DNA from 4 places in the Comamonas sp. CMM03 genome. Region 3 is predicted to be linked to each of the others. Evidence: predicted binding sites of a transcription regulator. Region 3 holds the regulator's gene; each other region holds the start of a gene.
What was found. Region 3 encodes FNR, which switches genes on or off when oxygen is low (the NO sensors DNR and NnrR bind a similar motif). Its sites were predicted from a motif close to TTGATNNNNATCAA; they were not measured.

Region 1 (7,394 bases), on a different contig from region 3:
TCCGCGGGCAGACTGTCGTCCACCACTTGCAGCCGGCGCGGTGCCGGGGCACCGCTTTCGCTGTGCCATGCTGCCTGGAAATCCTTGCCCTGGTGTTGCCATTGCAGCATGGGGTGCACTTTCTGGGCTGAACAGCCCGCAAACGAAGATTTAGCTCAAGGCGCGCTTGAGGCGCACTTCCTCGATCTTGACACCACCGACGACCGCGGTCTTGGCCGTGGTCATCTCGCGCTTGAAGCCGGCGGACTCGTGAAAGCGCAGAGCGCGTTCATTGCGCAGCGGCACCCAGCAGGTGACGTTGGTGCAGCCTTCTTCGACCAGACCGTCACGGGCGGCATCCCACAGGGCCACGCCCACGCCTTGGTCCCAATGGGTCGGGGCCGCGTAGATGGCCCAGATCTCACCGGTGGTCTGGCGCGACTTCTCGTCACGGGAACGGTCAAAACCGACAAAGCCCACGATCTTGTCGCCATCAATGGCAACCTGCACCTGGGGCTCACAATATTCAATGGCCTCGCGCCAATAGGCCTGGCGCTTCTCTACCGACGACATGGCCTTCAATTGGTCGTCTGGCACGATACCTCGGTAAACCTCCTGGGCGGACGAAGTGTGGATCTGTGCGATGGCCTTCGCATCGCGAAGCGTAGCGGGACGGACCTGGTAACTGGACATGGAAAGCGAAACGAAAACAGCAGTTGAAAAACGAAAGGTCGCAATTGTCTGTGAAACGCTCCGCAGACGCACGCCCTAATGTTGTAGCCATTTGCACCAGTACGGCTGTAGAGCCCTTCTTGCCGTGGTATAGCGGATGTGATAGCGCCTGTTTCAGACCCACAGCCCGCTGGCCTGCCATGGGCCTTGCAGCCGCGGAATCACGGAGCGCGCCCCTAAAGACAGCTGCCGGCCCCGCCCTGGGCCGTGCGCTGGCGCCCCGAATCGGCGCAGCGGAACGCCCGCCACACCGCGGCAAGCGCTGCGTGCGTCACACCCATCGGCGCAGCAGGGCCATGATCTTGTCGAAGCGGGCGCCATAGGGCGGGTACAGCCACTGCACGGCAGACCAGCGCCCCTGCAGGCACACCGCCTTCTGGTGCGAAAAGCGCAGGAACCCCTGCTCGCCATGGTAGGCGCCCCAGCCGCTGTCTCCCACACCGCCAAAAGGCAGATTGTCATGGGCCACATGCAGCAGGGTGTCATTCACCGTGACACCGCCGCTCACGGTACGGCGCAGCACGGTGTCGCGCGCCTTTTCGTCCTTGCCGAACCAGTACAGCGCCAGCGGGCGCGGCCCGGCATTGATGGCGGCAATGGCATCGTCCAGCCGGTCATAGGGCACCACGGGCAGGACGGGACCGAAGATCTCCTCCTGCATCAGCGTCATCGTGGGCTGCACATTCCACACCAGGGTGGGCAGCATCTGGCGCTGTGCGGCATCCCCCCAGCCGGGGGCCGCCGCCTGCTGGCCCTGGGCAGGGTCGATCACCTGCACCTGGGCCCCCAGGCTCTGGGCCTGCTGCAGCAGATTGCGCAGCCGCACCAGGTGGCGCTGGTGGATGATGGAGGCGTAATCCGGGTTGCCCACGATGCGCGGGAACAGCTGCGCCACCGCCTGGCGGTAGGCCTGTTCGAAAGCCGCCTCCTGCCCACGGGGCAGCAGCACGTAGTCGGGCGCAATGCAGGTCTGGCCGGCATTGAGCAGCTTGCCATGGGCCACGCGCAGCGCCGCCTGTGCCATGTCGCAGTCGGAAGCCAGGATGCAGGGCGACTTTCCTCCCAGCTCCAGGGTCGTCGGCGTCAGGTGCACAGCCGCGGCCTGGGCCACGCGCCGGCCCACTGCGGTGGAGCCGGTGAACATCAAATGGTCGAAATGCAGGCCGGCAAACTGGCTGGACAGATAGCTGTCGCCCTGGACCACGCAGAACTCGTCCGGGGCAAAGTACTGCTCGACCGCCACCGCCAGCTGGGCCGCGGTGTGCGGCGCCAGTTCGCTGGGTTTGAGCATCACGCGGTTGCCCGCAGCCAGCGCGGTGATAGCCGGGCCCAGCGACAGCTGCAGCGGGTAGTTCCAGGGGGAAATGATGCCCACCACGCCCAGCGGCTGGCGCTCGATGCGCGCACGCGCCGGCAGCAGGTGCAGCGGGGTCCAGACGTGGCGGGGGCGCATCCAGCGCTCCAGCCTGCGCAGTGCCTGCTTGAGCTGGGATCGCAGCACCAGCAGGTCGGCAAACTCGGTCAGCTGCGGCGAACGGATGCCAAAGTCGGCCTGCACGGCTGCGGTGAGCACGGGGCCATGCTCGTCCAGCATGCGCTGCACGCGCAGCAAACGCTCCTTGCGCAACATGGCCGGCACTTCCAGGTGCTGGCGACTGGCCAGGTATTGCAGGTCGAAAGCCTGTTGCAGGGGGGAAACTGGGTTCATGCGTGGCCGTGCATCCTGTGAAACCACCGCTTGCCGGTGGGAGTCCCTGTCGCGGCCAGCCATGCTGGCCCTCTCTGTTGCCAAAGCCCACCAGCGCCATGGCACTGGTGGAAGCAACAGAATATCAGCGCACTTCGCGCGGCTGCACGTCGGTGATGTCGCGTGCCACACTGGCCAGCACGCCACTGCGCTTGCTGTCGGCACCGTCGGTGCTGTCAGCGGCATCATGGGCTGCGCCGCCGGCCGCACCGGCCATGGTGCTGGCCCAGCCGCTGCTGCGGTACATGCCCCAAGAGGTGCCAGGGCGCATCGTGGGCATGACCCAGGGCATCACCGGGCGACCGGTGAGCCGGGCCCACAGCGCACGGGCGCCCCAGGCCAGGGCCAGCAGGCTGGCGACGGCAAGCAGACACAGAAAGAACACCGCACCTGCCGCAAGAAGGAAGATGCGGACAGCCCAGCGGGCTGCCGTGTGTGCGAAATCGTTCAAAACATCACCTTTCATGTGTGCCGGCGGGCTTCAGCTCAGCTGCCCATGGGGACAGCTTGCGTGAACTGGAACACGCCGGGCGCCTGCACCGGATCCACCGCCACTTCGATGACGCTCTTGGGCGGGAACTTGCCCTCGAGCAGCAGCTTGGACAGCGGGTTCTCGATGCGTTGCTGGATGGCCCGCTTGAGCGGACGGGCACCGAAGACCGGGTCAAAGCCCACTTTAGCCAGTTCCGCCAAAGCCTGCTCCGAGACCTGCATTTGCAGCTCCATCTTTTCCAGACGGCCTTCGAGCAGGCGCAGCTGGATCCGGGCAATGGCTTCGATGTTCTTGGCATCCAGTCCGTGGAAGACCACGGTTTCGTCGATGCGGTTCAGGAATTCGGGTCGGAAATTGGTTTTAAGTTCCCCCCACACCGCTTCCTTGATGTCCTCGGCATCCTGGCCGACCATGCTCTGGATAAGCATCGAGCCGATGTTGCTGGTCATCACGATCACCGTGTTCTTGAAGTCCACCGTGCGTCCCTGGCCGTCCGTGAGACGGCCGTCGTCCAGCACCTGCAGCAGTACGTTGAACACGTCGGGGTGGGCTTTCTCCACCTCATCGAGCAGCACCACGCTATAGGGTTTGCGGCGCACGGCTTCCGTCAGGTAGCCGCCCTCCTCATAGCCCACATAGCCGGGGGGCGCGCCGATCAGCCGTGCCACGCTGTGCTTTTCCATGAATTCGCTCATGTCGATGCGAATCAGGTGGTCCTGGCTGTCAAACAGGAAACCTGCCAGCGCCTTGCACAGCTCGGTCTTGCCGACACCGGTGGGGCCCAGGAACAGGAAGCTGCCCAGCGGCCGGTTCGGGTCGGACAGGCCCGAGCGGGAACGGCGGATGGCATTGGACACGGCCGAGATAGCCTCGTCCTGGCCCACCACGCGCTCGTGCAGCTTGGCTTCCATGTGCAACAGTTTGTCTTTTTCGCCCTGCATCATCTTGGCCACCGGGATGCCGGTGGCGCGGCTGACGACTTCGGCAATCTCTTCCGCACCGACCTGGGTGCGCAGCAGACGGTGCTTGGGCGCAGTGCCCACGCCGCCATCGGCCTCGCTGGCCTGGACTTCCTTGAGCTTCTTCTCCAGTTCGGGGAGCTTGCCGTATTGCAGCTCGGCCACTTTGTTGAAGTCGCCCTTGCGCTTGAGCTCGTCGATCTGGATGCGGATCTGGTCCACTTCCTTGCGCAGCTGCTCGGAGCCCTGGGCGCTGGCCTTTTCGCTCTTCCAGACTTCTTCCAGATCGGCGTACTCGCGCTCCAGGCTCTCGAGCTCTTCCTCGATCAAGGCCAGGCGCTTTTGCGACGCCTCGTCCTTTTCCTTCTTCATGGCCTCGCGCTCGATCTTGAGCTGGATCATGCGGCGCTCGAGCTTGTCCATCTCCTCGGGCTTGGAGTCGATTTCGATCTTGATCTTGGCCGCGGCCTCATCGATCAGGTCGATGGCCTTGTCGGGCAGGAAACGGTCGGTGATGTAGCGGTTGCTCAGTTCGGCGGCTGCCACGATCGCGGGGTCGGTGATGTCCACGCCGTGGTGGGCTTCATAGCGCACCTGCAGACCGCGCAGGATGGCGATGGTGTCTTCCACCGAGGGCTCTTCCACCAGCACCTTCTGGAAACGGCGCTCCAGCGCAGCATCCTTTTCGATGTACTTGCGGTATTCGTCCAGCGTGGTGGCGCCGATGCAGTGCAGCTCGCCCCGCGCCAGTGCGGGCTTGAGCATGTTGCCGGCATCCATGGCGCCTTCGGCCTTGCCGGCCCCCACCATGGTGTGGATTTCGTCGATGAACAGAATGATGCGCCCTTCTTCCTTGGCCACTTCATTCAGCACGGATTTCAGGCGCTCTTCGAACTCGCCGCGGTACTTGGCACCGGCCAGCAGGCCGGCCATATCCAGCACCAGCACGCGTTTTTCTTTCAGCGTCTCGGGCACTTCGCCTTCGACGATGCGCTGGGCCAGACCTTCCACGATGGCGGTCTTGCCCACGCCGGGCTCGCCGATCAGCACAGGGTTGTTCTTGCTGCGACGCTGCAGCACCTGGATGGCACGGCGGATCTCGTCATCGCGGCCGATCACCGGGTCCAGCTTGCCCAGACGGGCGCGCTCGGTCAGGTCCAGGGTGTATTTCTTCAGCGCTTCGCGCTGGCCTTCGGCTTCGGGGCTGTCCACCTTCTGTCCGCCGCGCACGGCCTCGATGGCGGTTTCCATGCTCCGGCGGGACAGGCCGTTTTCCTTGGCCAGCCGGGCGGCCTGCACATCGCTGTCGGCCAGCGCCAGCAGGAACAGTTCGCTGGCGATGAACTGGTCGCCGCGCTTGATGGATTCTTTCTCCGTGGCCTGCAGCAGCTTGATCAGGTCGGAATTGGGTTGCACTTCCGCACCGCTGTCGCCGGTGGGCAGCGCCTTGATGGCGTTTTCCACGGCCGTCTGCATGGCGCTGACTTTGGCGCCAGCACGCTCGAGCAGCGCCTTGGGGCCGTCCTGCTGGCGCAGCATGGCTGCCAACAGGTGCAGGGGATCGATGCGGTTGTGGTCGTTGCCGAGTGCCAGGGTTTGGGCATCGGCCAGGGCTTCTTGGAATTTGGTGGTGAGCTTGTCGATACGCATGGTTGCAAAGCTTTCTCAACAGCAAAGTATTAGGACTGCATTTCACGTGGGGACATTTCAGCCGCCTTCAAGGCGCCTGTCCCGCTCGGTCCGGCGAACGCTTGACCTGGATCAAGCTCGCCGCACCTGCGTCCACCCCCACCGGACTGCACTGTGCCGGGCCGGTACGCCATTGTCTGTCAGCCAAAAGAGCGGTCTGCCGGCCCGCCACCCGGTCCAACCTATCTCAGGGGCGAGACCACGCCCCGCCCATTGCTCCCGATGCAGGAACTGCCTGCCTGCATGCACCCTGGGTTTGACGCATTTTCATGCGCCACCACCAGGCAGCATGGGCGGCAACAGCTATCGACCTCGGAGCATGGCCCGCATCCTGCCGGCAGACAGCCCGGCGCCGGCGCGGCCGTCAGGCCCAGCGGGCCAGGGCCTGCTCGTCGCTGACCCGCGCATCCACCCAGCGGGCGCCGTCGGCCGTCTGCTCTTTCTTCCAGAACGGCGCTTCGGACTTGAGGTAGTCCATGATGAACTCGCAGGCCTGAAAAGCCATTCCCCGGTGGGCCGAGGTGACGGCCACCAGCACGATCTGGTCCATGGGCGCGAGCGGCCCGACGCGGTGGATGACCTTGGCCGCATGGATACCGAAGCGCGCCACCGCACGGTCGATGATGGCTTCGATGCTTTTTTCGGTCATGCCCGGGTAGTGCTCCAGCTCCATGGCCGAGACGGCGTCACCTGCATTGCGGTCGCGCACCGTCCCCACAAAGCTGCACACCGCGCCCACGCCCGCATCGCCCGCCCGCAGGGCGGCGACTTCGATCCCCAGGTCGAAGTCCTGGGTCTGGATGACCACGCGCGCAGCAGGCGGGTGCGCGGTCAGGGGTGCGGTGCGGGCAGAGGACATGCCCACGATTGTCGCAGCAGCCCCGGCCCCAATTCCACCCCGGCTGCATGCCCCACCGGCACGCGGTAGCATTGCCGCCCCGGGGCGCTGCTCCGCTGCCCTCCTTGAGTCGACCCGTATGGCCACCGAAACCATCCACACGCTGGAGTACATGCTCTACCCCTCGCCGCGCAATGAGCACCGCATCATCTTTGAGCACCAGAGCTTTGTGCCGCACATGTACACGCTGATCCACCTGCCCGACTACGGCTTCCGCGGCAAGGCCACGCTGTTTTCGGCCCAGCGCAAGAGCGACGGCAAGCAGGGCCAGCTGGTGACCTGCGAGCTGGCCGAGGATCTGGTGCGTTTTGAGCGCCTGTTCGAACCCGATTGAGCCCTGGATTCCGATTGCCATGGACGACACCAGCCAAATCCAGCCCCCCGACAGCTTTGCCGCGCTGTTCCGCAGCCGCGCCGGCGTGCTCAAGACGCCCATCGCCGAAGTGGTAACCCGCTACGAGCTGTGCGAAGACCTGGCCTGCCACCTGGTGGAGCAGGCGCAGACGCTGTACTACAGCGGCAATTCCAGCGAGGAAGGCGTGCTGCTGGGCTTTCATGCGGGCCTGAGCGACGAAGGCTCGGTGGTCAGCCCTGCCGAGGCCGGCTGGGTGGTGCAGCGCCTGGCCGAGCTGCTGGAATGGCGTGCACCGCAGCTGCCGCCCCCGGTGGCCGCCGCCTGAGCGATCCGGCACGGGCTGCAGCCCAGAGGGCGGCCCAAGGCTGCCCTGGCGCGGCTCACCCTGTTCCCACGGAGGCGCGCAGACGCTGCCACGCCAGCCCCCGCCAGACCGGCGTGCCATAGGCTGCCACCAGATCGTGCCCGGCTGCAGCCCAGCCGGGATCGGCCGGATTCACGCCCAGCGCTTCGATGAAAGGCGCCTGCACAATGAAGCACTG
Region 2 (7,394 bases), on a different contig from region 3:
GACAGCCGCACCGTCTGTGGCATTCGATCAAAGCCGTGGCCTGGGCGTTGCTGGGCGTGCGCAAGGGCAGCGAGTACGAGCGGGATTTTGCACAGCTGCAGCCGCTGCAGGTGATCGCCGTGGGGCTGGTGGCGGTGTTTGTGCTGGTGCTGGGGCTGATCGCCCTGGTGAGATGGGTGAGCTGACAGAACAACAACTGCTGCAGCGTGCTGCGGCCTTCGCAAAAAACGACAGGAGCTGAGTCATGAGTGCATCGACCCCTGGAACAACGCCGTACTACTACGTGCCCGGCGTGTCGCACCATCCCATCTGGGCGGCAGCGGGCCTGTTTTTCGTGGTGCTGGGCGCCGGCAACTGGATCAACGGCCACGGCTGGGGCATGTGGTCGGTGCTGCTGGGGCTGGTCTGGTGGGGCGTGGTGCTCTACCAGTGGATACGCGATGCGGCGCGCGAGAGCGAGGCCGGGCTGTTCGGCCGCAAGATCGACCTGTCCTACCGCTGGAGCATGAGCTGGTTCATCTTCTCGGAAGTGATGTTCTTCGGCGCTTTCTTCACCGCCCTGTGGTGGGCGCGGGCGCATTCGGTGCCGGCACTGGGCGGTTTCGAGAATTCGCTGCTCTGGCCGGACTTCAAGGCCGCCTGGCCCTCGGTCTCGCCCGGCGCCACCACCTCGCCGGCAGGCACGGTGGAGCCGTTCCAGACCGTGGGACCGTTCTGGCTGCCCACCATCAACACCGCCCTGCTGCTGACCTCGGGGGTGACGCTGACGATTGCCCACCACGCACTGCGCGCCGGTCAGCGTGCCCGCACCATCGCCTTCATGTGGGCCACGGTGATCCTGGGCTTTGTCTTCCTGTGCGTGCAGGGCTATGAATACCACCACCTGTACTCGGACCTGAATCTCAAGCTCAACTCCGGCATCTACGGCTCCACCTTCTACCTGCTGACGGGCTTCCATGGCTTCCACGTGTTTGTGGGCATGTTGATGCTGCTGGTGATCACCTTGCGGCTGCACAACGGCCATTTCTCGGCGCAGCGCCACTTCGGCTTTGAAGGCGCGGCCTGGTACTGGCACTTTGTGGATGTGGTGTGGCTGTTCCTCTACGTGCTGGTGTACTGGATGTGAGTCGGAATCAGGCAGGGCGATCACCCTGCCTGTGGCGGTGCCCGCAAGTGCGGTCCGTGCCGGGGCTGTCAGTCGCTTGAAGGGACAGCGCATTCAGAATGGGGGGCGCAGGCCCCAGCCGCAAGCAGTGCTCAGGAGCGCAAGGGCAATCCGGTGGGCTGGATGTACCCCAGCTTCCAGGCCAGCAGCAGGCAGAGGAAGAGAGCAATCGACAGGCCCACGCGCACTGCCAGCGCACGGGCCATGCGGCGGCCGCGTTCGCTGTCCGACGGTGTGTCGTCGTCCTTGCGCAGCATGAAGAACAGGGCTGTTCCCAGGCTGGCGATGATGGCCAGAAAGGCCAGTGCAACAAGGTATCCCATGAAAGGCATTATCGGGTGAGTGTGAGGTGGCTTCCCAAGGGAATACGTGGATGGGTGGTGCTGCTCGCCGCGGTGCTGTGCATGGCCCTGACGGCGCGACTGGGCGGGTGGCAGCTGGACCGCGCGGCGCAGAAAGAGGCCATGCAGGCCGCCATCGCGCTGCAGTCCGCGCAGCCGGTGCTGCGCAATGCCGACTGGCCGGCACTGCGGGCTGCGGCAGACGATGCCGGCGAACCATCCACCTGGCTGCACCGCCCCGTGCAGCTGACCGGACGCTGGCAAGCCGCACACACCGTCTACCTGGACAACCGCCAGATGCAGGGCCGGCCGGGTTTTTATGTGCTGACCCCGCTGCTGCTGGAGGGAGGCGGTGCCGTGGTGGTGCAGCGCGGCTGGGTGCCGCGCAATTTCCAGGACCGCACGGCCTTGCCGCCGATGGCCACGCCAGAGGGACTGGTCCAGGTGCAAGGCCGCATCGCCGCAGCGCCTTCGCAGCTGTATGCGCTGGGGGCCGAGCCGGCCACTGCCGGGTTTGCGCGAATCCGCCAGAACCTGGACCTGCCGGCCTATGCGCAGCAGACAGGTCTGGCTTTGCCGCCGTGGAGCGTGGTGCAGACCGGCGCCGCCTCCGAAGGCCTGCTGCGCCAATGGCCGGAGCCGGATGCCGGGGTGTCCAAGCACTACGGCTATGCTTTCCAATGGTTCGGACTGTGCGCCCTGGTCGCACTGCTGTACCTGTGGTTCCAGATCCTGCGGCCGCTGCGCCGCGCCTCTTTTGATGCTGCCCATGCCCCCTGAATCGTCTGCTCCCCAGCCCTTGGGCCTGACCGTGCACAGCCTGCCGGAGGCCGGCGTGTCCGATCCGGCGCGCACCCGCAGCGGCCGCTGGAAGATGCTGGCCGTGCTGCTGGTCTGCGCGGCCCCGGTGATTGCGTCCTACTTCACCTACTACGTGGTCCGTCCCGAAGGACGCAGCAGCTTTGCTACGTTGATCGATCCGCAGCACCCCATGCCCGATGTGCAGGGGCAGCGGCTGGACGGCAGCAGGGCGGCGCTGGCCAGCCTGCAAGGGCAGTGGCTGCTGGTCAGCGTGGCCGGCGGCGCCTGTGAAGGCCGCTGTGCCGAGCATCTGTACCTGCAACGCCAGCTGCGTGAAAGCCTGGGGCGCGAAAAGGAGCGCCTGGACTGGGTCTGGCTGGTGACCGATGCGGTGGACCCCGATGCGGCCCTGCGCCCGGCCCTGGAGCAGGGAAGCGCATTACGCCTGCCGCGTGCGCAGGTGGTGCAATGGCTGCAGCCCGAGGCGGGCCATGCGCTGGAGGATCATCTGTACATCGTGGACCCCCAAGGCCACTGGATGATGCGCCTGCCGGCAGGCATGGAGCGCAGCAGCGCTGGCCGTGCCAAGCGCGATCTGGAGCGCCTGCTGCGGGCGTCTTCCTCCTGGGACCAGCCGGGGCGCTGAACCGGGGCCGCCTGCGGCCGCCCAAACCCTTGCGCAGCTGCCAGTCTCTCCGGGAATGCGCACCATCACGGAGCATGGTGCGACCCTCGGGTTAGGATTTGCCATCCAGGCTGGGTGCGCCGCCTGCCGCAAGGGCGGTGGTGGCAGCACGCAGCACTTTGTATTTTCATGGTGGGTCAGCCAGCCATGCCCCGGTTGGCAGGCGGTGCGCTGACCCCGCCCATTGCGAGAGGGATCAGGATGGACAAACGACGGATGCTGCAAGGCCTGCTGGCCGCAGGACTGGTGGCCGGCATGGGCCTGGGGCTGGCGGGCTGTTCGCGCCAGCAGGAAGTCAAGCTGCAGGGCGTGGATGTGACAGGGGCCGAGTACGCCAAGGACTTCCCGCTGCCCGACGCCGACGGCAAGCTGCGCTCCATCAAGGATTTCGCCGGCAAGGTGACCGTGGTGTTCTTCGGCTACACCCAGTGCCCCGATGTGTGCCCTACCACCCTGCAGGAGCTGGTGGAGGTCAAGCAGATGCTGGGCGCCCAGGGTGACAAGCTGCAAGGGGTGTTTGTTTCCCTGGATCCGGAACGCGATACGCCGGAAGTGCTCAAGGCCTATGTGGGCAATTTCGACCCCAGCATGGTGGCGCTGACCGGCACCCCCGAACAGGTGGCGGCCGTGGCCAAGGACTTCAAGGTGTTCTTCCGCAAGGTGGAAGGCAAGGTGCCCGGCGCCTACACCCTGGACCACACGGCCGGTCTGTACATGTACGACCCCCAGGGCCGCCTGCGCGCCTACCACCGCTACGGTGCCGGTGCTCAGCCGCTGGTCGCCGATGCCCAGGTGCTGCTGGCCGAAAAATAAGGGCTGATGCCGCCGGCAGCGGCATCAGGTCAAGGGCATCTTGCCGCGGGTCAATATCTGCGGCGTGCATGCCACGATGGCGCATCCCCAGAGATTGGTATTCGCTATGCGTTGCGCGGTGGTGTTGATTTTTATCAACCGGGCCCGTAGGACAGCTCCGCATATTGCACCTCTTCGGTGGAGTGCCGGGAGCGCCGCATCCACCCGCAAAGCACACAAGCGAAGGGGGTTTATGCGCATCAATCTGCCGGTCACCGCCGTAGAGCAGCAGTTGCAGGATGGCGATACGCTGCTGTCTGCCACCGATCTCAAAGGCAACATCATCTATGCCAATGACGCCTTTTTGAGCACCTGCGGATACAGCTTCGAGGAGCTGCAGCAGCAGCCCCACAACATCATCCGCCACCCGGATACCCCGGCCATTCTGTTCGCCGACATGTGGAACACCTTGAAGCATGGCGCCAGCTGGACGGCCGTGGTCAAGAACCGCTGCAAGAACGGCGATTTCTACTGGGTGCGGGCCAATGCCAGCCCCATCCAGGCGGGTGGCAAGACGATTGGCTATCTGTCGGTGCGCACCAAGCCCACGGCGCAGGAAACCCAGGCCCAGCAGGCGCTGTATGACCTGCTCAACAGCGGCAACCACCAGCTGCAGGTGCGCCGCGGCTATGTGTTCCCCCAGGGCTGGCGCGCCTGGTGGAGTCGCTTGCACTTTGTGTCGGCTACCACCAAGCTCTACACCGGTGCCGCGGCCATGCTGCTGTGGGGCGTGGTGCTGGGTCTGGGGGCCGCCCTGGGCGTCCACAGCACGATCCTGCTGGCCATGGCGCTGGGCTGGGCGTCATGCGCGCTGGGCGGCTTGCTGTGGATGGGGCGCCACCTGGTCTGGCCGCTGCACGCCGTGCTGCGCCAGGCGCGCCAGGTGGCAAGCGGGGAGAGTGCACAGTCGCTGTTCCTGAACCGGCGCGATGAAGTCGGCAGCCTGATGCGCAGTGTGGAGCAGGCGGGGCTGAACATGCGTTCCCTGGTCAGTGATATCGAAGGTAAGGCCGAGCAGGTCAGTGCCTGCGCCGGAGCCCTGCAGACCGGCAATGTGCAACTGGCGCAGCGCACCCAGCAGGCGTCGACCGATCTGGAGCAGGCAGCGCAAGCGCTGGCGCAGCTGGGGCAGACGATTGCCGGAACCCAGAGCCTGGCCGAGGCCGCCATGGTGCAGGCGCGAGAAGGCGTACAGGGCGTGAGCCAGGGCCAGACCTGCGTGGACCAGCTGGTCCAGGCCATGCAGGGCATTGATGTCTCCAGCAAGAAGGTGGCCGACATCGTGGGCATGATCGACGGCATTGCCTTCCAGACCAATCTGCTGGCACTGAATGCGGCAGTGGAAGCCGCGCGGGCGGGCGAGCACGGCAAAGGCTTTGCCGTGGTGGCGGCGGAGGTGCGCCAGCTGTCGCAGCAAAGCGCCCAGGCCGCGCGGGACATCAAGAACCTGATCCAGGGCTCGCGCCAGCAGGTGGAGCAGGGCCACGCCGCCGCCCAGACGGCACGCATCACCATGCATTCGGTGGTGGAAGGCATCGACAGCCTGGCCCAGTCCATGGGCCGCATCCTGGAGCAGACCCATGTGCAGGCGGCCGGCAGTGCGCAGATCAGCGATGCCGTGGCCCATTTGCGTGACTTGAGTGATCAGAACCGCGGCATGGCCGAGGAAAGCGCCCAGCTCAGCGATGTGCTGGCGCTGCAGGCCCAGCGCCTGCACGGCGCAGCGGCGGTGTTCATCCCACGCCAGCGCCAGGCGCTGCAGACCCTGGAAGTCCGGGCGCTGGAAGCGGCCTGACAAAGGGGGGTGTAGATGCAGCGGCCTTCAGGCCGCGGGCATGCGTTGCGGAACACACGGAGTGAAAAAAGGAGGCCCAGGCTTCCTTTTTTTGGGCGGGCTGCTAGGCTCTGCGGCCGTGCCGCGCTCACTGCCCGCGAATGCCTTGCTCGCGGATGATGGTGCCCAGGGCCTTCACATCCTGCTGGATGCGGTTGGACAGGCCTTCCGGGCTGCTGCCCACCACCTGCCAGCCCTGGACTGCCAGCTTGGCGCGCATGTCCGGGGTGCGCACGATGGCGCTGACGGCGGCCGCCAGCTTGTCCACATGGGCGCGGGGCATGGCCTTGGGGGCGGCCACGGCGTTCCAGATTTCCAGGTCAAAGTTCTGCACGCCCAGCTCCTTCAGGCTGGGCAGGCCGGGGGCCAGCGGGCTGCGGGCCGCCGAGGTCACGCCAATGCCGCGCAGCTTGCCGGCCTGGATCTGCTGCATGGCCAGTGCGGGCGGCAGCATGGACAGCTGCAGATCGCCGCCTTGCAGACCCTGGTACACCTGGGGGTAGCCGGCATAGGGTACATGTTCGGGACGCAGCGCGGAGCGGCTCTTGAGCAGTTCCATGCCCAGATGGCCCACGGTGCCCACGCCGGGCGAGCCATAGCTCCACTTGCTGCCAGCCGCGGCACCGGCCGCGAAGAAGGCCTTGCCTTCCGGGGCGTTGGCCGGTGCCGCCAGCACCAGCGGCGCCACGCCGATCAGGCTGACGGGCTGCAGGTCCTTCACCGGGTCGTAGCGCACAGCGGGGTTCAGCAGCTTGGCAATGGTCATATTGCCGTTGATCATCACGCTGAACGTGTGGCCGTCCGTGGCCTTGGCCACGGCTTCGGCGGCGATGTTGCCGCCCGCGCCCACCTTGTTTTCCACAATGATGGTCTGGCCCAGGGCTTTTTCCAGCGGTTCGGCCAGCGCCCGGGCCGTCAGATCAGGGGAGGAGCCCGCAGGGAAGCCCACGATCAGGTGCAGGGGCTTGCTGGGCCACTGCTCGGCCTGGACCGCGCCCACGCTGCAGCCCAGGGCGGCCGCGCAGGCCAGGCTCATCAGGCTGCGGCGGTACAGCGTGGAGCGGGTGGATTCGGTCATGGCTTCTCCCAATGCAAAAGTGATAGCTGCCTGCGCGGATGGCGGTGACGGCAGGCAATAAAAAACCCGGAAATTATCCGGGTTTCAGGAGGCTGCAGGGCAGCCATGGGCACAGTGCCTGTGTGGCACTGTGCGGTTTGGGCCAGGTTTATGCAAACTCGGCCAGCGCCTTCTTCATTTTCTTCATGGCGGCCACTTCGATCTGGCGGATGCGTTCGGCGCTCACGCCGTACACGGCTGCCAGCTCATGCAGCGTCATGCCGCCGGAGCCGTCATCGTTCACCTTCAGCCAGCGCTCTTCCACAATGTGGCGGCTGCGGTCGTCCAGCGCTTCCAGCGCCTGGGCAATGCCGTCGGTGGCCATCACATCGCGCTGGCGCGATTCGATCATGGCCGTGGGCTCGTGGGCGCCGTCGGTCAGGTAGGAGATGGGGCCGAAAGCCTTGTCATCATCGTCGCTGGGCGAAGGGTCCAGCAGCACGTCACCCCCCGACAGGCGGGTTTCCATCTCCATCACTTCCTCGCGCTTCACATTCAGCTTAGCGGCGACGGAGTCGATCTCCTGTGCGGTCAGGGTGTCGCGGAAGGTGTTGTCGCCGGTTTCAATGGCGGCATCGGCCTTGAGCTCCTGCTTCATC
Region 3 (7,394 bases):
AGCGGAATGAACACCCCGGGCGAGACCACGCCCAGGCGTGCATCCGTCCAGCGCAGCAGCGCCTCGCAGCCGACAATGCTGCCGGTGTGCATTTCGACCTGGGGCTGGTAGACCACGCGCAAGGCGTCGCGGTCCAACGCCTGCCGCAGCGCATGCTCCATCTGCACCCGGCCCAGCAGCCCGTTGGACATGGCCGGCTCGTAAAAGCCGAAGCTGCCCTTGCCGCTGGCCTTGACCCGGTACATGGCGGTGTCGGCCTGCTTGATCAGCTCGTTGAGCGTGCGGCCGTGCTCGGGGTACTGGGCCATGCCGATGCTGCATTGCACCGAAAAGCCCAGGCCGTCCAGCACGAACGGCTCGCGCATCGCATCCTGGATGCGCCGGGCAATCCGCTCGGAATGCTGCTTCTGGCACGCGTGCAGGTAGAGAACGAATTCGTCTCCGCCCAGACGGCACAGCACATCCAGCGGCCGCAGACAGGACTGCAGGCGCTGCGCCACCAACTGCAGCACCCGGTCGCCGAACTGGTGGCCCAGGGAGTCGTTGATGATCTTGAAGCGGTCCAGATCCAGAAACAGGATGGCGAACTCGGCCTGCGTATCCTGGGTGATGGCCTGCTCCACATGTTGGCCCAGCATCAGGCGGTTGGGCAGGCCGGTCAGCGCATCGCTGAAGGCCAGCTGTTCGATCTTCTGCTGCGCCGCCTGCTGCTGGGTCAGGTCCCGGATGAAGCCCACGCTTTGCTGCACCTGCCCGCGCTCATCGCGCGAGACCACCCAGGACAGGCGCACGGCGCAATGGCTGCCGTCCACGCGCTGCAGTTGGCGGTTGCCTTCCCAGTGGCCGACCTCTTTCCACGCCTGCGCCACCGCGTCCAGCCATTCCGGCTCGGTCTGCGCAAACAGCGCGCTGGCCTGCGCACCGGGGGACAGGGCCGCACCCAGCATACCGTCGCAGGCCGGATTGGTCTGGAGGACGGCACCCTGCGCATCGGCAATGAAGATGGCGTCCAGGCTGCTCTCGAACACCTGCGCGGCCACCCGCAGGCCGCTTTGGACTTCCATCTCCCTGGAGATGTCGCGGAACGAAAAAATACGCCCCACGGCCATGCCGTGGCGCAGCAGCGGGACCGAGCGGCGTTCCACCACGCGCCGGTCCGCCAGATTCAGGATATCGGCCGTGTGCACCAGGGGGTCCTGGCCCAGTGCCTGCAGCTGCTGGTCGTACTGTGCAGGCGACAGCACCTGGTCCCGCATCCAGGCCATGATGGCCGCATCATTGCGCTGCAGCAGCAGCGCAGCCGGCATGACCCAGATATCGGCCAGCTTCTGGTTGAAGGCGCGGATGGCGCCATCGGCCGAACACACCAGCACACCATCGGCGGCCGAGTCCAGGGTGGCGCGCAGCTCGGCCAGCAGGCTCTCCAGCTCGCGCTCGTTGTGCTCCTGCTCGCTGCGGTCCAGCAAGGTCCACAGCAGCCAGTTCCCGCCCTCGGGGTCTTCGACTTCACGGATGCGCTGCTCCACCGGGATGGCCCGGCCGCTGGCATGCAGCACCTGGGTGTGGGTCACCTGCCCCCAGCTGACTTCCGCGACATCGTTCCAGCGGTACAGGTCCTGCGGCGCCGCCGCCAGATCGCGCACGTGGAAGCCTTGCAGGCGCGAGCCCGTCAGGCCCACCAGACGCTGCGCCGCCGAATTGGAATACGCCACGGTCAGGCTGTGGGGATCCACCAGCCACACCGCCTCGGTCATCCACTCAAACGCCTGGCACCATGCCTGCAAATGGGTGGACTGGCTCATGCCTCCCCTCCCACAGCAGACATCAGCGGCACGGCACGCTCGAAGAAGTAGCAGACGCGCTGGCGCGGCGACAGATAGTCCAGCACCTCGCGCGGCAGCTGCGCAGGGCGCAGGCTGCGCTTGATGACCACGCCGCGCAGCTCCGACAGCTCCACGGGCTCGGCCTTGGCCCGGTCTACATCCGGGTTGTAGAGCAGCACAGCTGGTTTCAGCGGCTGGTCGCTGCGCACGGAGGCCACCAGGCCATACCGTTCATCGCTCAGCTGCACCACCGAGCCCGGAGGGTAGACCCCCATCACGCGCACAAAGAGTTCGACCAGCTCGCGCGTGAAGCCGCCGCGGCGGCGCCCGAACAGGTCCGACAGCGCTTCGTGCGGGGTCAGGGCCACCGCATGCGCCAGCGGATTGCACAGCTTGTCGTAGCAGTTGGTCAGCGCCAGGATCTGGCCTTCGATGGACAGGTCTTCTTCCACCAGGTGCAGCGGAAAGCCCGTGCCGTCCGTCGCCTCGTGGTGCTGTGCAATCGCCGTCAGGGCGGCGGGCGACAGGCCCATGCGCTGGCCATAGGCCACGGAAGCACCCACATGGTCTTCGTACGCGGCTTTCTGCTCCGGCGTGAAGCTGGGCAGCAATTCGGTGCAGCGGGGATCGATGTCTCTTTTGCCCACATCGTGCAGCAAGGCCGCCAGACCCAGGTCCATCAACCGCGCCGAATTGAGCCCGTGGGACTTGCCCAGCAGCAGCGAGAGCACAGTGACATTGATGGGGTGAGCGCCCTGCTGTTCGCCCACGCTCTCGGACAACAGCCGGATGGCCGTCTGCGAGGCATCCAGCAGCTCCGCGATATACCCGGCCACCAGGCTGGAGCTGGCGCGCATCGCGTCCTGCGGGTCGTTGACCAGCCGGGACACGACTTCGCGGTAGCTGTGGGTGGCGGCAGAAAAGCGCTGGTCGCAGGTCTTGAGTGCGGCCACTTCGCTCGACGCCATGGCCGGCACATCGCGTGCCGCCAGCGTCGGAATGTGCAGCCCCGACGAGCCGATGGTGGCGGGCCGTGCCGGCTGTGGCTGCGTGCCATCAGCTGCGGGCGCCTCCCCCTCTTCATTTGTAAGAGGAGGTAAAAAAGTCAAAACACTGGGATCAGATTTTGCAGGAATGCAACGAATCTCGTCCAAACCCAGCGATTGCAGCACGTCAATCTGTTCCTGGCTGTTCACTCGAAAGCTGCTCACTGGAAATGGATGGCGCAACCAGCCAATGTCCAATTGGACATACATACCTATGCAGATGTCCCGAACGTCAATTAAAAGGGAGTGCGTCACGTTGTTTGGGCTGCAGCACGCCAGCAAGCCAGTCGATCCAAACCGCCCATTATGACGACTGCATGCGACAAATAAGTACTTACATAAAGGGGTTGCGCAAGCGGCGCCGCTGTGCATTAAAAAGCTACAGCGTATTGTGCCGCGTTACCGCTCCATGTCAGCCCTAGCGGCACCACTGTGACGGCACGTGCACCATGTCCATCCACAGGGCCCACAGCGAGACACCTGCCAGCAAGGCGCCGGCGGTGCGCAGCCCCCAGGCTTCGCGCCACTGCTGCAGGCGGCTGATGCGCTGCCACAGCCACGGGCCCAGGGCCAACCACAGGCCCCCGCCCACGCCGAACGCCACCATGGATGCAGCGCCCTGCCACACGCCACCGGCCAGGGCCGCCACCATGACGGCGGAGTACAGCAGACCACACGGCAGAAAAGCCCACAGGCTGCCAGCCACCCAGGTTCCCCCCGGCCCGCGCACACCGTGCTGCACCTTGCTCCAGAGCTTGCGCCCGCCGGACTCCACCCATTGCGGCTGACGGGCCTGCAGCAGCAGCATCAGGCCCCATGCCAATGCGGCCAGGTGCAGCAGCACCCACAGCGGATGCAGGGCGGAGGTGCGGTCGGAGAACCAGGCCACCGTCTCCATGGCATAGGCCGCCACGCCGCCCAGGGCGGCATAGCCCATCAGGCGGCCGACATGGAAGCCCAGCCAGCGCCCGGCATTGGCCGCCTCCGGCGGCTGCGCCGAAGCCCCTTCAGGCTGGATGGACACCACCCGCCCCCCGCTGCGCAGCGGCGAGACGATGGCCGCACAGGGTGCGGCGCACATCGCAAGACAATGGGGCCCACCCACGAGCCCCATGAAGAAAGCGGTTCCAAGCAACGACAGCCACATGGGCTAGATGATCCTGGAAAAGCGCGCCCGGTTCTTGCCGGCCTGCAAATGCCGGTCAAACGTCATGGCCACGCCGCGCACAAAGAACCAGCCCATGGGCGTGACCTTGATGCCGTCGTCGTCGATCACCACCAGGCCCTGCTCCTGCTGCTGGGCCAGCATTTCCAGCTCGGCCGCGAAGTAGCGCTGGAAGTCCAGCAGCCAGGACTGGCTCATGGGCTCGAACAGCACTTCGCCCTGGCACATCAGCGACATGATGACGGCGCGCCGCACCAGGTCGTCGCGCCCCAGCGCCAAACCCCGCACCACGGGCAGCCGGCCCTGGTCGAGGAAGTCGTAATACTCTTCCAGGGTCTTGGCGTTCTGGCTGTAGGTGGCGCCCACGCGGCCGATGGCAGACACCCCCAGGGCAATCAGGTCGCAGTCCGGCTGCGTGCTGTAGCCCTGGAAGTTGCGGTGCAGCCGTCCTTGCCGCTTGGCAATGGCCAGCGCATCTTCCGGCAGTGCGAAGTGGTCCATGCCCACATAGACATAGCCGGCCTGCATGAAGGCATCGATGGAGCCCGAGAGCATGGACAGCTTGTCCGAAGCCTCCGGCAGGTCTTCCTGCGCAATGCGGCGCTGCGGCTTGAAGCGCTCCGGCAGATGCGCGTAGGCATACAGCGCAATCCGGTCCGGCCGCAGCTGGCACACCTGCTCCAGGGTGCGCTGGAACGATGCCGCGGTCTGCTTGGGCAGGCCATAGATCAGGTCCACGTTGACCGAATGGAAACCCAGCTCGCGCGCCGCCTGCACCAGATCGAAGACCTGCTCGGCCGGCTGCTCGCGGTGCACCGCCTTTTGCACATCGGGGTCGAAATCCTGCACCCCGAAGCTCAGGCGGTTGAAGCCCAGCTGCGCCAGGTGGGCCAGACGTTCGCGGGTGACGGTGCGGGGATCGACTTCGATGGAATATTCGCCCACCGCTTCAAAACTGAAGTTGGCGCGCAGCGTGTCCATCAGCTGGGTCAGCTCGGCATCGGACAGAAAGGTGGGAGAACCGCCGCCCAGGTGCAGCTGGCTGACCGCCTGTCCCTTGCCACAATGCGCTACCTGCAGAGCCACCTCTTTTTCCAGGTACTGCAGATAGGTCTGCGCGCGTTCATGGTGCTTGGTGATGATCTTGTTGCACGCGCAGTAGTAGCACAGGGCCTCACAGAAAGGCACATGCACATACAGTGACATGGGAAGCGCCTTGGCCGCAGAATGGTGCTTGCGCTGTTCCAGCGCCAACACATAATCATCCTGACCAAATGCTTCAATAAAGCGATCTGCGGTGGGATAAGAGGTATAACGGGGCCCAGGCACGTCGTACCGACGCAAAAGCTCCGGCGTTACTGCTGTCATTGAATATTCCTTAGGTGCTGCCCAGCACTGTGCCGCACCCCGGGAAAATCAGCCTTGATGCAAATCAAGACATTCAAATACCATTCCTGAGACAATTGATTCATATCATTCGCACAACTGAGCACCCCCTCTCTCGCCTCCCAGCCCGATAACCTTTCTGCGTTACGTCCAATGGCCCGTTCAGCGGGAGCCCAAGGCGTCAGTGCCATGACACCACCCCCTATCAAAGTCACCTGCTCCAACTGCAATCTGCGCGAACTGTGCATGCCCACAGGCTTGAATGAGCAGCAGTTGCACCGTATTGACGATATTGTGGCCACGCGTCGCAAAATCAAACGGGGCAGCACCTTGTTCCGTAATGGCGAAGACTTCACGGCGCTCTATGCCATCCGCACCGGGTTCTTCAAGACCTGCGTGGCCACGGAAGATGGCCGCGACCAGGTGACAGGTTTTCAGATGGCGGGCGAGATCATTGGCCTGGACGGGATCGTGCACGACCACCACACCTGCGATGCCGTGGCCCTGGAAGACGCCGAAGTCTGCGTCATGCCGTTCGACCGCCTGGAAGAGCTGTCGCGCGAAGTGACGGCCCTGCAGTCGCATGTGCACAAGGTGATGAGCCGCGAGATCGTGCGCGAACACGGCGTGATGCTGCTGCTGGGCAGCATGCGTGCCGAAGAGCGCCTGGCCGCCTTTGTGCTGAACCTGGTGCAGCGCCTGCACACCCGGGGCTTCTCGTCTTCCGAGCTGGTGCTGCGCATGACGCGCGAAGAGATCGGCAGCTACCTCGGCCTGAAGCTGGAAACGGTCAGCCGCACCTTCTCGAAGTTTGTCGAGGAAGGCCTGGTCGAAGTGAAGCAGCGCCATGTGCGCATCCTGGACACCGAAGGCCTCAAGCGCATCGTCAACAGCCAGCACGCCTGCGAATAAGCGCGCCCGCCACCGCGGCGCGGATCCAGCACCCCAGCCTCCCTCCGGAGGCTTTTTTCATGGCGCCCGGGCCTTGCCGCACCACGGCATTCCTGTATTTCGGCATTGCGCGGGACTGCCCGCACAGCCCAGGAGGAGGACTCCCCCTCCCCCCACTTCACAGAGCCCGCTTATAGCGACGGGACGCGGCGCTCCCGGGCATTGAGCTCCTGCGGGGACAGCGCCAGCAGGCTGGTCATGGCCGATGCCATCATGATGATGGCCCAGAACAGGAAGAAGGCCACCGTGCACACGCCCAGGCGCGACACCTCGCCATAGGCCGACAGCCACTGCATTTCCAGCGGGTCGACCACGGCAAACACCAGCATCTCCATCACCCCGGCGGCCAGAAAGGCGGGCCAGGCAATCCACATCCAGCGACGCAACAGCATGGGTCTCTCCTTGTTGTGGCAGGCAGATGCCCCATTGTGCGAGCCTCTGTCTGCCGCGTCACCGCCTGCAGCGTCCCCACAAACCCTGAAAAAGGCATAAAAAAAGCCAGCCGGTAGGCTGGCTTGCTGCGGCTGCAGCGCAGGGACCGCAGGCCCTGCGCTGGCGCCCGGTTTACTTGCTGCCGCGCAGCAAGGCCTTGAGTGCGCTTTGCAGGCGCTGGGCCGCGCTGTCGCTGCGCTCCGCAGCCAGCACCGCCGCCACATCCTGCTCCCAGGTGGTGCGGGGGTCCGTGGCCTTGCGGTTGGTCAGCAGCTGCAACTGCAGTGCACGGCGTGCAGACAGCTGGTCGGCCGGTGTAGGCACGTCGGCAGCCATTTCCAGGCGCAGCAGCGACTCGGCTGCTTCGCCCTTGGCGGCAGCGCCCACGGCGGCATGCCAGCTGTTGCGGGAAGCATTGCTCAGCTTGCCCAGTTCCTGCGCGGGCGGCACCAGGGCCGCGTCGCGCTTGGACCAGGCCTCCATCAGCTGGGTCAGGGCTTCGCCATGGGCCTGTGCCGTCAGCTTGCGCAGCGCAGACTGGGCGTGTTCCTGGGCTTCACGCTGGGCGCGGAAAGCCGCATCCCCCAGGCG
Region 4 (7,394 bases), on a different contig from region 3:
CGAGTGGGAATAATCCCGCTGGCTGGTGGAGCCTGGCGTTCCACTGCAGATTAAAAAGCCCGCAATTGCGGGCTTTTTTATGGAGCCCTTGGTAGGGCATGCATCAAAAGCAGTTTGTCCATGGAGTTTTGGACGCGTTGCCGGACCTGTTGCTCGCCGTTGTCGGAGAGGCGTAGAGCAATAAATTCAGTTCTCTTGAATCGACTCTGCAAAAAACGATTAAAAGGGCAACCATGAGGAGGCCACGCTCTATCCTAATCCGCCTGTGGGGTACCCTGAATCTATCTTCGGCATTCCAGCAGGTTCGGTTGTTCGCACTGAGCGTTTTGTAGACGTAGATCAATGTCCCCAAGCTGATCAAAGGAAATCCTGCGGTTAGACCTCGCCAACGAGACCTTGGCGCAGCGTTTCAGTGACTGGCCGTAGGCGAAAGTATGGGACTGTTGTAGATTAACTGTGTCTTGAGCAGGAACTCATCGGCTGGTTGCTGCTGTAGCAACGACTCCATTGCAACTGCGTTACTGAACGCTATTCGATGTGACGCAGGTGGGCCGGACCTGTTGCAAGATTAAGCCAAATTGGTTATTTATGGTTTGGCAAACTGAATGGCGGTATCGGAGAACTGCGAGTATAGATAAACCATGGCATGGTTTCATTCTACTAAATTCTCAAGGCGCACCGTGTTTCGAGAGGCGCGTTGTAATGCATCTAGTTAGTTGCGCGATAGCGGGGGTGGAAATTAACGGACTGACCTATCGTCCGAGGCTAACTGATGCTAGTAGGCGATTTTCGCAAAAACTCTGGCTTGATGGTGCAAGAAAGATGCAGAAATTATATTCTGAGAGAAAATATATGAGTTATGAAAATAATAAGCTGGACTCAGTTGAGGAGTCAATTTTAAAAATTAGAAAATCATTTTGTATTGAAAAGCTATCGTCTGAATTAATACTTGAAATTGAAGATCTAGTAAAGGATGATTTGAATTTCAATGTTAAAAATGTTCGTCGAAAAGATTGGCGAGTAATTGCAAGCAAAGACACTTCGGGACAGATATTTAATGAATTAGATATTTTGATAAAGTGGTGGAAGGATAATGAAGTTGAACCACTCTATGCAACATCCCTGCAGAGGATAAAGAATGGAGGAGAAAGGCCTATTATTTTAATGAAATTTGATTGCGTTGATTACTCGATAATTAATCAAATTCAAGTAGGTGGTTGGATGTTTGGTGAGAACATATCTGATCTAGGGAAGCAACGTATATCGGATTGGAGAAACGATGTTTATTTTTCAGATCCATTAAAGTTTTTGGTCCTCTCAGTTTACGATGGAGATGGAGGGACTGCAATTGCTGGACCATCGGAAATTATTGATTTAATACTGGAAGATTCAAAAAAATATAAAAAAGAAGAAAATACAGATTGGCAAGAAATACGAGGCGATTGAGTTATTTTGCCATCTCGGATGGTTGCATTAGGGGATCTGCATTGTCGGTAGTGAGGTGCCGCAGTAGGTGAAAAAATTTGATTTTACTTACTGAGTGAAGAATTTTTATCTTGCTTGCGCAGCACGCCGGTCCTTTTATCTGCCCGTAGCACAACCAGAACATGCTGGATCGATGTGAGTCGAATGGTTTCCCGCATTCCAGCGGATTAGAGTTTGGCTGTTGACCGGTTTGGCTGGGATTTTCCTTGATCACGGGCGGTCTGATTTGCCATGCATGCATCCCCGGGGAGAGGAGGCGAATGGATCAGCCATTGATGCAATTGGCTTGGGTCATCCGGATTCGAACGTTTTCGCTGCCGGCATGGTTGTCCTATTTCTCTGCTTGTTGATCGTGCGTCTGATCGCAGGGGCACGTGTGCTTGCAGCCTTCATGGCGGCATGCCGTCGCTGCGCTGGATTCAACAAAGGGTAGAAAAGCCTCCGCCATCGACCAGCGCAGAACGTAGCCACCATACGGGTCAGCGGCACGCAGTTGTGTAGGGCTGACCTGGTGCGCACAAGGATGCCGACTTCGAGTTGCAAAGGCTCAGGCTGCCTGCGTCAGCGCCTGGTCGATCACATCGCGCAGGCGGCGGAGTTCTGCGGTGGTCAGTGCGCTGCTGTAGCGCACCTGGTGCTCTGGCCGCCGCGCGCTGGGGATGACGCTGGTGATCAGCAGGTGGTGCTGGTCTGCCCCCAAAGACTGGATGGTGGCATCCAGTTGCGCGCATACGGTGGTTGGGGTGATTGCCATGTGGACTCCTGTTTCCCCGCAGACTGTTGAAACGTCTGCTACGTGCGGGGAGGAGTGCGCGGCTCAACGTTTTAGCAGTTGGTAACGCCCCTGCAATAGTCATAACTCGAGCGACCAGCGCTTGAAGCTGGTGTGCAAATTCTAGCAGCTGCTGCTAGGTGGTGTGGCGGAACTGCGCCAGCGGAGGGTTCAGAACGCGTCCACGCTGTGTTCGCCCAGCGGGGACTGCTGGGCCAGCAACTGCAGCACCTCTTCCGGCGGCAGCGGTTCCGGCAAGGGCGCCAGGACGGGTGGTGGTGCATGGGATTCCAGGCGTGCAGCATCAGCGTCGGTCATGGGCGGTCTCCTGGCTGGGGAAGGCACGGTGGGTTCGTCTGTTCACTATCGGTGGCGGCGGAAGGCGTCATGTGAGGTAGACAGGGTGTCTGCTTGTCAGCAGGGAGCTGATTGGCATTTCAGCGTGCTGGCGGCGGTGTGCCAACCGCGTGGGCATGCAAGGCGTGCAGGTGCTGCGGGCTATGGGGCAGGGCGGTGCGGCGGACAATTTCTTACAGAACTTTCCATTGCTGGCGGTGCAAACTTTCTAGACTTCCCACGCTTTGCGAAGGAGCTGTGCGATGAAAAAATGGTGTGCGATGTTGTCTGTGGTGGCCGTGTTGTCGGGCTGTGTGGTGTACCCGGGCTATGGCCATGACCATGGCCGTGGAAACGACCGGGACTTCTGCCCACCCGGTCAGGCCAAGAAGGGCAACTGCTGAGCTGCGGCCGAGGTGCTGTGATGATTGGAAACACCTGATCGGGTGGCATTCCAGTAGGCTTGCGCGTTCTGTTTTTCTGGTTCCGAACAATGATTTTTTCTCTGGCTCCCCGCTGGCTGTTGCCGGCCTTGTTGTGTGCGCTCCCGTTGTCGGTGCTGGCGGACCATGACGACCATGGCCACCGCCACAAGCACAAAGGCGGCAGCTACAAGGAAGAATTCTGGGACGGCCACTGCAAGGTGGAGCGCAAGTGGAAGCGCAACGGCGAGTTCAAGGAAAAGCGCAAGTGCCAGGCGCAGCCCATGGTCTACCACCGCCCGCCGCCGCCCGTCATGGTGTATCCGGCAGCGCCACCCGGTGCGATCGTGATCAGTCCGCAGGTCGTGATCCGTCCCTAAGGCCCGGAGTCCCCTGCGGCGGTGCATGCGCACCGCTGACACCACACCCCGCTTCTGGCGGGGTGTTTCGTTTGCTGCCATCCCATGCCACGCAGCCAGTGGCGGTCGAAGGGCGCACAGCGGTGGATGGCGGCGACAGGGCGGGGTTTTGCCGGTTATGCCAGGCATGGCACAGGCGAGATTAGGCAAAATGTGAGCAACTTGTGCCCTTGCAGCTGTGATTCTGGCGGTTTTGCCGGTGAAAGCCTGGATGGATGGCACAGGCCGCTTTATTTTCAGGGGCGTGCGACCAGCCGCGGGGTTTGGGCAGGCGGGGCGTGCCGCACGCCAGCAGCCGGTCATGCGCTCCACCTGATGGTGACCCATGCGCTGGCTGGATTTTCTGATCGACTTTTTCCACGATAAATACCCCTCGGCCGAGCGCCTGGGGGTGCCGGTAGCGCGCTGGCGCCAGAGCATCTACCGCACGGTATTCGAGACCAACACGCCCATGGGCAAACGCTTTGAAAAGCGGCTGACCGTGGCCATTGTGCTAAGCCTGTGCGTGGTGATTGCGCACAGCATTCCGTCGATTGCCCAGGGCTGGGTGGTGTACGGGCTGCGCACGCTGGAGTGGCTGTTCACGCTGGCGTTCACGGTGGAATACGGGCTGCGGCTGATTTCCGTGCGCCGGCCATGGCGCTATGTGCTGAGCTTCTACGGGCTGGTGGACCTGCTGGCCATCATTCCCGGCTACCTGTCGCTGTTCCATCCGGAATACCAGTTCCTGGGCGCCATCCGGGCGCTGCGGCTGGTGCGCACCTTCCATGTGTTTCCCATCCTGCGCGGCTTTCTGGAGGACTACTTCATGCTGGGCCGGGCGCTGAAGCACAGCGCACGCAAGATCTTTGTGTTCCTCAGCGTGGTGGCGGTGATCGTGTTCGTGATGGGCGCGCTGATCTTTGTGATCGAAGGTCCCGAGCATGGCTTTACCAGCATGCCCATGGGCATGTACTGGGCCATTTCCACCGTGACCACCGTGGGCTATGGCGATGTCACGCCGTCCACGCCGCTGGGCAAGATCTTTGCCTCCGCGATGATGCTGGTGGGCTGGAGCATTCTGGCCGTACCCACCGGCATTGTGGGCGTGGAGCTGTCGCGCGGCTTCGGCACCAAACCCTGCCGCCGGCCGCTGCACTGCGAGACCTGCGGTGAGGCGCGCCATGAGGACGATGCCCGCTTTTGCCGGCGTTGCGGCACCCGGCTGACGGAGGAGCGTAACGAGGCCGAAGCAGGCACGGTGCGGGCGGCGGCGCCGGATGTGTGCGCTGACGGTGCTGGTGGCAGCACTGCCAGCACTGCGGGGACGGCAACAATGGCTGGCACCGCCCCTGCCGATCCTGCCGCGGCTCCTGCAACGCCGCCTGCCAACGACGGCCGGCGAACAGATGGGGCGCAGGCTGCTTGATAAGCCTTACGGCTTGCGTTTGACGGCCAGGGGGGCAGGCACGGCCCCCGGGAGCTGTAAGGCCGCGCGGGCCAGGGCATCGGCCTGCTGGTTGCGGTGGCGCGGCACCCAGTGCAAGGTCACGCCCGCAAACTGCCGCACGGCGGCACGTGCCTGGTCATACAGCGGTGTCAGGCGCACCACGGGTTTGGGCTTGGCCAGGGTGAGCTGTTCTACCAGGATGCTGCTGTCGCTGTAGACACGCGCATGCTGGGCCTGCTGGGTGCGCAGCACTGCCAGTGCGGCCATCAGGGCCAGTACCTCGGCCTCGTTGTTGCAGCCGGTGCGGTGGGTGTCCTGGGACACGGTGTGGCAGGCCCCGGCAGGGCTGACCAAGACCGCTCCCAGCGCCATGCGGCCAGGGTTGGGCAGGGCGCTGCCATCGATGTGGACAGTCCACCAGGGCGTGGAGGGCGCGGCCGAATCAGGCGATCCAGCGGAAGTGGAAGCGGAGGAGGCAGGGGAAACAGGGATGGCAGCGGTCTCAGGCATGGTTGCACTGTAGCGCCGATGGCGTTAGCTGGCTGCGGTATGGCGCGAGTGGGCGCGTGGCGGGCCAGTTGCCGGGTGGAATTGCTTCGAATTGGTGCGAAATGCGGCAGGGCAACACCAAGATGGTGCATGGCGTTTGATTTTCATCAAGTACTTGGCGTACCATCAAAAATAATATGGGCGCATGAATAAAAACCCGTTGCGCTGAACTGCTGACCCAGCCTGGAAGGGCTGCCCCGCAAGGGCTGGCAAGCATGTGGCGCGACCTACAAGGCACCTCGGTGCCACACCCACGGGAGTCCTTATGGCCGACCCTCAATCCCCCTCTACCCGCCAAGAGGAACTGCGCAGTTTTGCGTTCCTGACCGTGGTCATGGCCCCCGTCATTACGGGAGCCATCATCGTGACCTACGGTTTTCTCGTCTGGTTCTATCAAATGTTCGCCGGCCCTCCCCACGCCTGATGGGGAGTGATGCATGAGCGATGAACTGCATATCGCCAGCCTGGTCGTGCATGTGGCGCCCGCGTCGTTGACGGGGGTGGCGCAGGCGGTGACCGGTGTCGACGGGCTGGTGCTGCACGGCACCCACCCCAGCGGCAAGCTGGTCGTCACCCTGGAAGGGCCCAGCGCCGCTTCCGTCCTGGATCGTGTTTCCACCATCCAAAACCTGGAGGGCGTGATCAACGTCTCTCTGGTCTACCAGCATGCCGAGGCATGGCAATCACTCAATCAAGAGGTAAAGCATGAGCAGCACAAGGCGTGACTTCGTTCGTCAATCTGCCGCCGCGGCCGCAGGTGCCGTGGCCGGCATTCCCATTGAAGCCATTTCGCAGGGAACCGTGCCGCAGGCAGGCAGCGCGCAGCTGACATGGTCCAAGGCCCCATGCCGCTTCTGCGGCACAGGCTGCGGTGTGATGGTGGCCGTCAAGGACAACCGCGTGGTGGCCACGCAGGGCGACCCGGAAGCCGAGGTGAACCGGGGGCTCAACTGTGTCAAGGGTTACTTCCTGTCCAAGATCATGTACGGCGAAGACCGGCTGACCAAGCCGCTGCTGCGCATGAAAAATGGCGTGTATGCCAAGGACGGCGAATTCCAGCCCGTGTCCTGGGACAAGGCCTTCGACGTGATGGCCGAGCAGTTCAAGAAGGCGCTGAAGAAGCAGGGTCCTTCGGGGGTGGGCATGTTCGGCTCGGGCCAGTGGACGGTGTGGGAAGGCTATGCCGCCTCCAAGCTGTTCAAGGCGGGTTTCCGCTCCAACAATATCGACCCCAATGCGCGCCACTGCATGGCGTCCGCGGTGGCGGGCTTCATGCGCACCTTCGGCATGGACGAGCCCATGGGCTGCTATGACGATATCGAGCAGGCCACGGCCTTTGTGCTGTGGGGCTCGAACATGGCGGAAATGCACCCGGTGCTCTGGACCCGCGTGACCGACCGCCGCCTGAGCAGCCCGGACGTCAAGGTGGCCGTGCTGTCGACCTTCGAGCACCGCTCTTACGAGCTGGCCGATATCGAGCTGACGTTCAAGCCCCAGACCGATCTGGCGATCCTGAACTACATCGCCAACCACATCATCGCCACCGGGCGTGTGAACCAGGATTTCGTCTCCAAGCACTGCAACTTCAAGCTGGGCAATACCGACATCGGCTATGGCCTGCGTCCCGAGCATCCGCTGCAGAAAGCGGCCAAGAACGCGGACGATCCGAATGGCGCCAAGCCGATGACCTATGAGGAGTACGCCAAGTACGTCTCCAAGTACACGCTGGAGTACACGACCGAGCTGACCGGCGTGCCCGCGAACCGGCTGAAAGCGCTGGCCGAGTTGTACGCAGACCCCAAGACCAAGGTGGTGTCCTTCTGGACCATGGGTTTCAACCAGCACACCCGCGGTGTCTGGGCCAACAACATGATCTACAACATCCACCTGCTGACCGGCAAGATCGCCACGCCCGGCAACAGCCCGTTCTCGCTGACGGGCCAGCCTTCGGCCTGCGGCACCGCACGGGAAGTGGGCACGTT

Region 1: the regulator FNR is predicted to act here: its motif matches at 5,662-5,675, upstream of clpB (ATP-dependent chaperone ClpB).
Region 2: the regulator FNR is predicted to act here: its motif matches at 3,930-3,943, upstream of KW830_RS08050 (PAS domain-containing methyl-accepting chemotaxis protein).
Region 4: the regulator FNR is predicted to act here: its motif matches at 5,510-5,523, upstream of napE (periplasmic nitrate reductase, NapE protein).

Annotation. Positions count from the first base shown of each region.
Region 1 is NZ_JAHUXB010000004.1:290,437-297,830, reverse strand. Features, by position in the region: gene KW830_RS15255 (class I SAM-dependent methyltransferase) at 1-110, opposite strand, end outside; gene KW830_RS15250 (GNAT family N-acetyltransferase) at 151-672, opposite strand; gene KW830_RS15245 (coniferyl aldehyde dehydrogenase) at 983-2,419, opposite strand; gene KW830_RS15240 (hypothetical protein) at 2,544-2,909, opposite strand; gene clpB (ATP-dependent chaperone ClpB) at 2,945-5,560, opposite strand; gene moaE (molybdopterin synthase catalytic subunit MoaE) at 5,964-6,458, opposite strand; gene KW830_RS15225 (hypothetical protein) at 6,577-6,831, shown strand; gene KW830_RS15220 (hypothetical protein) at 6,851-7,177, shown strand; gene KW830_RS15215 (hypothetical protein) at 7,233-7,394, opposite strand, start outside.
Region 2 is NZ_JAHUXB010000002.1:278,817-286,210, reverse strand. Features, by position in the region: gene KW830_RS08080 (DUF2970 domain-containing protein) at 1-185, shown strand, start outside; gene KW830_RS08075 (cytochrome c oxidase subunit 3) at 245-1,126, shown strand; gene KW830_RS08070 (twin transmembrane helix small protein) at 1,258-1,488, opposite strand; gene KW830_RS08065 (SURF1 family protein) at 1,570-2,286, shown strand; gene KW830_RS08060 (hypothetical protein) at 2,267-2,953, shown strand; gene KW830_RS08055 (SCO family protein) at 3,194-3,805, shown strand; gene KW830_RS08050 (PAS domain-containing methyl-accepting chemotaxis protein) at 4,038-5,639, shown strand; gene KW830_RS08045 (tripartite tricarboxylate transporter substrate binding protein) at 5,767-6,756, opposite strand; gene rpoH (RNA polymerase sigma factor RpoH) at 6,905-7,394, opposite strand, start outside.
Region 3 is NZ_JAHUXB010000001.1:61,847-69,240, reverse strand. Features, by position in the region: gene KW830_RS00300 (EAL domain-containing protein) at 1-1,802, opposite strand, end outside; gene KW830_RS00295 (HD-GYP domain-containing protein) at 1,799-3,241, opposite strand; gene KW830_RS00290 (sulfite exporter TauE/SafE family protein) at 3,288-4,016, opposite strand; gene hemN (oxygen-independent coproporphyrinogen III oxidase) at 4,020-5,402, opposite strand; gene fnr (fumarate/nitrate reduction transcriptional regulator Fnr) at 5,610-6,332, shown strand; gene KW830_RS00275 (hypothetical protein) at 6,503-6,763, opposite strand; gene KW830_RS00270 (DUF349 domain-containing protein) at 6,936-7,394, opposite strand, start outside.
Region 4 is NZ_JAHUXB010000005.1:387,953-395,346, forward strand. Features, by position in the region: gene guaA (glutamine-hydrolyzing GMP synthase) at 1-13, shown strand, start outside; gene KW830_RS18615 (hypothetical protein) at 823-1,446, shown strand; gene KW830_RS18620 (hypothetical protein) at 2,033-2,239, opposite strand; gene KW830_RS18625 (hypothetical protein) at 2,429-2,575, opposite strand; gene KW830_RS18630 (hypothetical protein) at 2,857-2,997, shown strand; gene KW830_RS18635 (hypothetical protein) at 3,087-3,395, shown strand; gene KW830_RS18640 (ion transporter) at 3,760-4,842, shown strand; gene KW830_RS18645 (ribonuclease HI family protein) at 4,849-5,373, opposite strand; gene napE (periplasmic nitrate reductase, NapE protein) at 5,678-5,836, shown strand; gene KW830_RS18655 (chaperone NapD) at 5,850-6,137, shown strand; gene napA (periplasmic nitrate reductase subunit alpha) at 6,118-7,394, shown strand, end outside.